DNA from 3 places in the Paenibacillus sp. FSL M7-1414 genome. Region 3 is predicted to be linked to each of the others. Evidence: predicted binding sites of a transcription regulator. Region 3 holds the regulator's gene; each other region holds the start of a gene.
The links. Region 3 encodes LexA, which represses DNA repair genes until DNA is damaged. Its sites were predicted from a motif close to CGAACATATGTTCG; they were not measured.
Positions count from the first base shown of each region.

Region 1 (3,287 bases), 1.5 Mb from region 3:
AAGGTGCAGCAAACTCCTTCTGACGAAGTTTCTGACTTAATTCATGGCGCGTACGTGGCTTATGCTCCAAAAAACGCAGAGACTGTGCATACGTCCGCTGTCGCTCATCAGCTACAATGATTTCCTCCAGATCCTTCTTCATAAACGTATTACCTTGAGTCATCCTGTATTTAATCATCACATCTTCAAGAACCGTAATGGAGTGGATGCCAAAAGTGATTCGATAACGAGCTTGCCTGCTCTTCGTTCGTTCTACACGTGTAATAATAAGTTCTTCGTTGTCCGGAAATTGGGATAGGCCATCCTGTTCTGCTTCTTCATATAAATCCTCGTCATGTTGATCCATTCTGGTCTCCCCTTTCATAACATTTTCATTCTGACTACGCCAAGCACATCTTCACATAAGACAAAGAACACTAATAATACAAAAGACCGGAACTCTGCCCGGCCTTTACTCCACAGTTAGCGTGCTAACAGCCCCTGTCCATTGGGACAGGGGCTGTTAGACAGCACGAGTACTCCCACTACAATCCATTATCCAGATTGATCCAAGCTCAATCAGATAAGTTTACGGAGTCCAGTGGGGAACACCCTCAGGGTCCTCCCTACAAGAGAGGTTTTGAGAGATTACTCGTTGATTTCAAACAATTCTTGTTCTTCTGCTGCTTCTTTTTGTTGCTCTTCACTAGTTGGCGCAGGAACTGCAGTAACCAAGTTACTGGCTACACGAATTTTTTGTTCAATGATGTCAGCAATATCTTTATGCTCTTTCATGAACTGCTTTGCGTTCTCACGGCCTTGTCCTAAACGCTCGCCTTCGTAGGAGTACCAAGCACCACTTTTATTAACGATGTCCAGCTCTGTACCAATGTCAATGATACTGCCTTCTCTCGAGATACCCTCGCCATACATGATATCCACTTCCGCTTGTTTAAACGGAGGTGCCACTTTGTTTTTAACAACTTTAATACGAGTACGGTTACCAATCATGTCATTGCCTGATTTGATACTCTCAATACGACGCACATCCAGACGTACTGTGGAATAAAACTTCAGAGCACGACCACCAGGTGTTGTTTCCGGGTTACCAAACATAACGCCAACTTTCTCACGAAGCTGGTTAATGAAGATTGCGATTGTTTTGGATTTGCTGATTGCACCAGACAGTTTACGCAGCGCCTGAGACATCAAACGCGCTTGCAAACCAACGTGTGAATCACCCATTTCGCCTTCAATCTCTGCTTTTGGAACCAATGCGGCTACAGAGTCAATAACGACGATATCTACTGCACCACTGCGTACAAGAGCTTCTGCAATTTCCAGCCCTTGCTCACCCGTATCTGGCTGAGACAGAAGCAATTCATCAATATTAACACCAAGTTTGCTTGCATATTGTGGGTCAAGAGCATGCTCGGCATCGATAAATGCAGCTTGTCCACCCGCTCTTTGTACTTCAGCGATAGCATGCAATGCTACGGTTGTTTTACCAGAGGATTCAGGTCCATATATTTCAACAATACGGCCTTTAGGCAAGCCGCCTGTTCCTAATGCAATATCCAAAGCCAAGGAACCACTGGGAATAATTTCCACATTCATATGAGTGGACTCACCCAGTTTCATGATGGATCCTTTACCAAATTGCTTCTCTATTTGACGGAGCGCCATATCAAGCGCGGCACGACGGTCTGACAATAAGCTCACACCCTTTACTGTTTATAAGATAATGATACCTTGTTTTAACACGTTTGCCAAGCTTTTTTTCGAACATACATTCGTTTTTTTTGTAAAGGCCGAGGCGCCTCTTCCTCAAGGAAACTTTCCATTAAACAGAAAAAAGAACCGTAAACAAGGCTGTAAAGCCTAATTCTACGGTTCTTCCGTCTTCCTTAATTATACTTGCTTGGAACTGTAAATGCAATCGAAGCTATTAACTAATCAATCCATCGCCACAAGTTTTTGCCATAAGCGATAGAGAATCGCTTTGGCTGAACGAATGCGAACCGTCTCGCGATTACCATTAATACGCAGCTCATGAATTTCCGTCTCTTTTCCACGTTCAGCAAGAGCGATGAAGACAAGTCCGGGTGGTTTGCGTTCCGAATATCCCGGTCCAGCTACACCGGTAACAGCCAAGCCAAAATCAGCATCACCAATCATGCGGACCTGCTCAGCAAGCACTTTTGCAACCTCAGGACTTACCGCCCCAGGCGCATCTTCACCTTCCAGATAATCATGAGGCACATTCAGCAGCTTTTCTTTAATTTCATTGGAGTAACAAACAATTCCACCTTTGAGCATTGATGCGCTTCCGGGTACAGAGGTCAGACTTTGCATGACAAGCCCTCCTGTACAGCTCTCAGCAGCGCTGAGCGTCAGCCCCATGTCAGACATCATGGTTACAATCGTGTACTCTATAGGCACATCCTCGTTCGCGTAGAGATGTTCTGTCAAACGCTCCCGAATCTGAACCTCCATCGCATCCAGCTTCAGCTTCGCCTCTCCCTCACTCGCAGCCTTTGTGGAGACACGTACCGTAACTTCGCCTTCGCTCGCGTAAGGAGCAATCGTAGGGTCTGTCTGCGCGTCAATCAGATCCAGAAGTCGATCTTCAAGAGCAGATTCACCAATACCTGCGAATTTGAGCATTCGGGAATAGATCGGCATCTCTTCTGTGAGTACATGCTGGAACAGCCAAGGTTTGACTTCCTGTTCAAACATTGGAATCAACTCTTTAGGTGGTCCAGGCATCACAACATAATATTTGTCATTGTCAGAAATCGCATTTCCTGCCGCAAGGCCCGTTTCATTGGCCAGAGGTGTTCCGCCATCAATAACGATCGCCTGACGTCGGTTATTCTCTGTCATATCCACATTACGATCTCTGAAAAAGCTCTCAATTTTGTCCATTGCCATTCGATCTGTATGCAGTTTCCGGTTAAGAACAGCTGCGAGCGCATCCTTGGTCAGATCATCTTGGGTAGGTCCGATGCCACCGGAAAATAAAATAACGTCTGCACGGCTCTGCGCAATGCGAATAGCTTCACTAAGTCGGTTCAGGTTATCCCCAACCACCGTTTGGAAATATACATCGATCCCCATCGCAGCCAACTCACGGGATAGGTATCTGGCATTGGTATTGACGATTTGTCCAAGCAGTAGCTCTGTGCCAACTGCAATGATTTCTGCCTTCATTGAGCATCCTCCTGTACACGTGGTGAGTGATCAAAGGGCAATAGGATAATTTCCTATTGCCCCTGACCCAATGCTTCCTTCATGATTACCCATTT
Region 1 covers NZ_JBBOOS010000001.1:2,507,630-2,510,916, reverse strand. Annotated here, with positions in the region: gene MHH92_RS11405 (regulatory protein RecX) at 1-346, opposite strand, end outside; gene recA (recombinase RecA) at 628-1,692, opposite strand; gene MHH92_RS11395 (competence/damage-inducible protein A) at 1,936-3,192, opposite strand.
Region 1: a site for LexA is predicted at 1,762-1,775, ahead of recA (recombinase RecA). Genes of this name have one in related genera too.

Region 2 (3,287 bases), 840 kb from region 3:
CATCTGATCCAATAAATCCAGCACAGCTCCCCACATCTGCCGATGTTCTCTCGACCGTTCGGGGTCACCTTGAGCCTTAGCTTCAGCAGACATGTTCTCCAGCTTCCATGGGATCTCAGCATCTTCCAGCAATCTGTATAGTGCCTCGCACTGGGCTTTGGCTGTCTTTGCCTTTTTCATTCGTTTCTCAAAAACACCCAAAGAATCTGTAATGACCGTTCGGCAGCTCTCCATTAAAGAAAGCATCTGGTCACGTCCTCGACTACGGCCATCCTGACCGTTGTCTTCGAGCGTCAGGTTTGGTACATACTTCCACGGTTTGCCGTCAGTCCAGCGATACCCGTGAATACCACAAGCCAGTACATAATTCTCAAGCTGGTCCATATCTTCACGAGTGATGGAACCATCACGCGGAAGCAGCAGATCCGTTTTGACACAGCGAAATACATCCTCGTAACGCCAGTGGCGCCGAACAATATCCAGTGCGGAACGGATAAACTCGGATAATGGATGATGAAGTTCATTTCTTCTGCGGTCCAGAAAGACGGGTACGTCATAATCCCTGAATAACGGTTCAGCTATATCAGCGTAGGTATCCAACTGCCGGACAAGTACTGCCATATCCCGATAACGCGCACCTTCGTTTTGTGCCAGGCGCCGCATCTCACGCAGTGCTCCCTCCATCTCAGCTCGTCTGTTCTCCGCTGCAACCAGTCGGATTCCGGAATCAAGGCCTTCACTTTTCCAACGAATTCGGCGGTCGAAACCAGCCTCCAGATGAGCAAGTCCCGGACGATCCTTATATCTCGGTGGAATCTCCGAATCTAGCACGGTTATATCGCTCGGTACACCCAGTTCGTCAGCCATCCCTTTGAGACGCGCGTAGGCACTTGCCGTAGGATAGAACAGTTCCAGTTCTCCAGGCAGTGCGCCGTGATCATAAGGACGATCCAATGTCAGTGCAATGGTCACGGAAGAGGACTGCAACATCAGCCGACCGATCACACTCATCTCCTGTGGTGTGAATCCCTGAAAACCATCAATCCAGATCTGGGCATCCTGCAGCAATGCACTTTCCGACAAACGATCTGTCAGCTCGGTCAACGTGTCTTCATCATCAATATATAAATTGGTCAATTCCTGTTCATAGTCACGATATATCAGATTCAAGTCATGCAACTTGTCCTCCAGAATCGGCGAAGTCGATGAGGTAATCCCTCCAGACAACCCTTCTTCCAGCAATGATGGATCAACTTCATAACGTTTAAATTCACTATATAAATCATTTAATTCGCCTATAAAACCCAGCTGGCTGCCGGATGCACCAAACAGCTTCAATTCTTCCTTACGGCGCTGGATGACCTTGTAGAGCAGCATCTTTTTGCCCTCGGCTCCAATCGGAATACGAGCAGAACCACCTGCTTCCTGCATTACACGATAGGCTAAACGGCGAAAGCCGAGCACTTCTGCACGCATGGTACCTTTAATTGCTCCAGAAGACACCAATGCCTGCTCTGTTCGAAAAGAACTCTGTTCGGGAACGAGCAAAATCAAAGGTGTGCCTTGTGGTTCTTGTTGAAGCAGGGATGTAATTTCCCGGGTAATCAGCGAGCTTTTGCCGCTGCCTGCCCGGCCAATAACAAAACGAACGGACATGTCTAATCCTCCAAACCACACGTACAAGATTTTAATTCCCAGTATAACATATCTGACTTGGTTCGGAACATACGTTTGCCACTATCCGGTAAAACCGGAGATCATCTCCGTTAACACAGCAAAACAGCAAAAAGCCCGCAGCTATCACACTGTGGACTTTTGACTTGATCTATACTTGATTGGAACGAAAATCAATCATACGATTAATTCTTTTTACTGCGCACTTCGAAAATAGCAAATTTCAGGTAATGTCCTTCATCCACGCCCAAAATTTGTGGGTGATCCTTACCGGCTGCTTTCCAGTCGATCAAACGAAGCACTTTGCCTGCATCTTCCGCTGCATCGGCAATCGTATCCAGGAAGAGGTCTGGACGCATGTGATACGAACAGCTGGCTGTTACCAAATATCCACCCTCATTGACCAGTTTCATTCCTTGCAGATTGATATCTTTATAACCGCGACATGCACCTTTAACTGCTGATTTCGTTTTGGCAAATGCAGGAGGATCAAGGATGACCACATCAAATGTTTTACCGCCAGCTGCAAGCGCTTTGGATGTATCCACTTTCTGTTCGCCTGCACGTGCACGTGCGGTACGTTCATCCAGCCCTTTCACTTGTTCACGCAAGTACTGGAATGCATCAGCAACTACGAACTCGACCCGGTCAGTGAAACCGTTCAGCTCCACATTTGTTCGTGCACTCTCAATGGCATGCTCCGAAATATCAAGACAAGTCACTTTTTTGGCTCCATACTTGCAAGCATTCAACGTAAAGCTGCCCGTGTGTGAGAAACACTCCAGTACAGTGGCACCATCCCAATATGGGAATGTAACTACTTTACCACTTTTATTCACAGGCAAAAGCTGCTCTGTGCCATCCTGCTCGGTCGTTTGTAGTGTGATTCCACTCTTGTAGCCCCAACCCTTCATAAGCGGTTCGATGGCTGCACGATTCTCGCGTTGGTCGAAGAAGTAACCTGTCTTCTGCCCTTCCACGATATCCACTTTAATGAGTAGTCCATTTTCTGTAACGGTGACATGCCGTGGGCACTCTCCGTAAAGCGGACCTTTGGTCTGCTCCAAACCTTCCAGTTCACGAATTGAGACATCACTGCGCTCATATATGCCTTCTGGCTGCATTACTTCAATGAGTGCCTGTACGATGGCTTCACGGCAACGATCCATGCCAAGTGTAAGCAACTGTACAACGAGAATGCTGCCGAATCGATCAACGATTAATCCTGGCAGAAAATCAGCTTCGCCGTAAACGAGACGATATGCCTCGCCATCCTGGATAAAACGTTCCCGATGACGCAAACAATCGCGGAAGCGAGATGCAAAAAACGCGGTGTCCATCTGTTCGGACTCCAGAGGTTGATACGCTACAACTCTTACAGTGATTTGAGATGCGGGATTGTAATATCCTGTCGCCAGATAGCGACCTTGATGATTCAATACATTGACCAGATCTCCCGGTTCCGGGTTTCCGTCAACAGAGGCAATTTCATTGTTAAATATCCATGGATGTGCATGTTCAAGCCGCTTTTTGCGACTGCGTTCGAGTGTAACTGATGGCAAGGTAGATCCACTTCTTTCATAGTTAGTTGAAAAGATAGGTTTGGTGCGGCG
Region 2 covers NZ_JBBOOS010000001.1:4,850,935-4,854,221, forward strand. Annotated here, with positions in the region: gene addB (helicase-exonuclease AddAB subunit AddB) at 1-1,656, opposite strand, end outside; gene MHH92_RS21130 (class I SAM-dependent rRNA methyltransferase) at 1,860-3,236, opposite strand.
Region 2: a site for LexA is predicted at 1,721-1,734, ahead of addB (helicase-exonuclease AddAB subunit AddB). Genes of this name have one in related genera too.

Region 3 (3,287 bases):
CTTGGAACTATCCTTTCCAACTGGCCTTTGGTCCACTGATTGGAGCAATTGCAGCCGGTAACTGTGCAGTTATCAAGCCTTCTGAATTAACACCAGCCGTATCTCGTCTGACGTATGATCTGATTCAGGAGATCTTCCCTCAGGAGTATATTGCGGTTATGGAAGGCGAAGTTGAGGCTAGCACAGCATTGTTGAAAGAGAAGTTTGATTATATTTTCTTCACAGGCAGCACAGGTGTTGGTCGCATTGTTATGAAGGCAGCTGCGGAGCACTTGACTCCTGTAACTCTTGAGTTGGGTGGTAAGAGTCCTGCTATTGTCCATAGTGATGCAGATCTGAAGCTGGTGGCCCAACGTATTGTTCGTGGTAAATTCCTGAATGCAGGGCAAACATGCGTCGCTCCGGATTACTTGCTTGTGCATGAACAAGTTCATGATGAACTGATCAATCTGATTAGCGCAGAGATCAAAGATAAATTTGGGGATGATGTGTTACAGAACTCTGATTTCCCGCATATTGTCAACGCGCGTAATTTTGATCGGTTGTCGAAATTCCTCACAGATGGCAAAACACTAATTGGTGGGCGTTCTGTACGTGAGCAGTTGCTTATTGAGCCGACGGTAATTGGTGATGTGAACTGGGAATCAGCTGTCATGCAAGAAGAGATCTTCGGTCCGATTCTTCCTGTATTTACGTACAGTGACCTGAATCCTATGCTGGATGAGATTGTTCGCCGGCCAAAACCATTGGCACTATATCTCTTCACACAGGATGAGCAACTGCAGGATCAGGTTCTGAATCAGGTATCCTTCGGTGGTGGATGTATTAATGACACACTTTCTCATATGACTTCACACTATCTCCCGTTTGGTGGTGTAGGAGAGAGCGGTATGGGCTCATATCACGGACAACAGAGCTTTGATGTGTTCTCGCATCACAAGAGTATTTTGAAACGAAGTAAATAATTAGCCGCTAAAATAACATAAACATGAAAAAAGAGGTTGTCCTGTTCATCAGGGCAACCTCTTTCGTATTTCATTACATCTAGTTTTGTTACTCAAGTTAAATATTAATGAATATCTCGGAAAAGGCCAATGACTTTACCCAGAATACTAACGTGTTTCAAACGTAAAGGTTCGAAGGTCGCATTCTCCGGTTGAAGGCGAATATGATCTTTCTCTTTATAGAACGTTTTCACTGTAGCTTCATCGTCTTCAGTCATTGCAACGACGATATCACCGTTATCAGCAGTTTGCTGTTGGCGGACAATAACATAATCTCCATTAACGATTCCAGCTTCCACCATACTATCTCCCACTACCGAAAGCATAAACACTTTCTGTTCGCCTACATAATGTGTAGGAAGAGGGAAGTAGTCTTCAATGTTCTCGGTTGCAGTGATTGGAACCCCGGCTGTAACCTTACCAACAACAGGAATACGTGCAACGCTATGAGCAAATTGATGAGAATGCTCAGATTCTTCCTGGCTCAAAAGCTCAATGGCTCTTGGCTTGGTAGGGTCGCGTCGGATCAAACCTTTTTTCTCCAAACGATCCAAATGTCCATGTACTGTTGAGCTGGAAGCCAGTCCAACCGCTTCACCAATTTCCCGTACGGAAGGAGGATACCCCTTCAACCGGACTTCATTTCGTATAAACTCCAGAATAGCCTGCTGCCTGCTGGATATCTTCGACATACCGTATCAACCCCATTTTAGTAACGTTTGGGAAAATTATAACATAGAACCTCCGTTCGTACAAACATAAGTTCTAAATAAAATAGCATTAAATCAGTGTTTTTTAACTTATAGAACAGAAATTGTCCAAAAGTCAGAGCATAATACTGCAAATGTTTTGCAAAAGTACTTGAAATAAGATATTGTTCCTTCTAAAAAAGAAGCGAACAATTGTTCTAAAAATCTATTGAACAAAACAAGTGTTCGTGTTATATTGATTTCAACAGATAGGAACAAACGTTTGGAGGCGGGTATTTAATGAGATATTCTACTTATCAAAGCATTTATGAACCAATCAATTCGGAACTGGTGAAGTCTAACATAGGGAACTACAAGAAGGTTTTAGCGCGTTTCAAGATTTCTTCATGGATGTTAAAGGTAGCCATTACCTCTATGATTATATTTATTGGATGCAGCACCGTTTTAACTGTTTTTGCTGGCAATGAGAATGATGTTCTGCCTGGAGGAAAGATAGCTGTTTCACAAGGGGAAACATTATGGAGTATTTCTTTGGAACATAAACCGACGAATATGGATACACGTATTTATATAGAAGCAATTAAGAAAGTGAATCAACTTCATACAACTTCCATCCAAGTGGGTCAAGTACTAGCTCTACCTCAATTTGCAGAATAAAATGCACATCAATGAGTGTTAGCGCGTGTCAACTTGACAAGCAGCCTTTATAATGGCAAAGTTAATATGACTTTGTATTTTTGGAGGGGACAAGCTTGGATATAGATAGTCTGGTAGCACGCATTAACGAATTGGCTCGTAAGCAAAAGTCCACTGGATTGTCGGAGGAAGAACTTGCTGAACGTGCCGAGTTAAGAGAGATTTATTTGAGCAATATTCGCAGTAATTTCAGACAACAACTGGATACCATTGAGATTGTTGATGATGAGAATGACAAAGGCCACCAAGGCAAACTCAAACACTAACGAAACCTAATGATATCATTATGATATTTAGGTTTCTTCCTGTTATTTTGAGTGTGCAATTTATAGGGGGAAATGTTGGTTTACAGTTATGTAAGCCGATACAAAGACACATAAGGGGGATTCTCATGTCGCGTTCGTTCGAGAGAACGGTTAAGAAAAATTCCAAGCAGTTAAATCAGCAACGCAAAAAAAGTGGTCAACCAATCACAGGTACACCAGGTGAAGAAGTCTTTAAGGGACGCAGTCTTTTGTTCCCTATATTTTTGATTGGTCTCGCCTTTTTGTATCTGTTTATGAGCACGTTCCTTGTGCAAGCTCCAATGACAACTTGGGACTGGGTGACCATGCTGCTTTACGTATTTTTGGCAGTCATCTTCATGCTTCGTCGTCCATACATCAAGATTAGCAGTAATCGGATTATAACGACGAAGGGTAATCGTGAACGTTCAATTGGGGTTGACGATATCGTCAAATTCCGAATTGAACCAGGTACAGTTGTTATCGAACATAACAGTCGCGGGAAAAGATGGGTGTTCACCAAGTTATTGAACCGTTACGATACAGATGCGATTGCAGAACGTTTGCTGAAGTTTGCTAAAGCACACCAGATC
Region 3 covers NZ_JBBOOS010000001.1:4,012,460-4,015,746, reverse strand. Annotated here, with positions in the region: gene MHH92_RS17425 (aldehyde dehydrogenase) at 1-965, shown strand, start outside; gene lexA (transcriptional repressor LexA) at 1,070-1,696, opposite strand; gene MHH92_RS17415 (LysM peptidoglycan-binding domain-containing protein) at 1,994-2,371, shown strand; gene MHH92_RS17410 (DUF896 domain-containing protein) at 2,467-2,676, shown strand; gene MHH92_RS17405 (hypothetical protein) at 2,802-3,287, shown strand, end outside.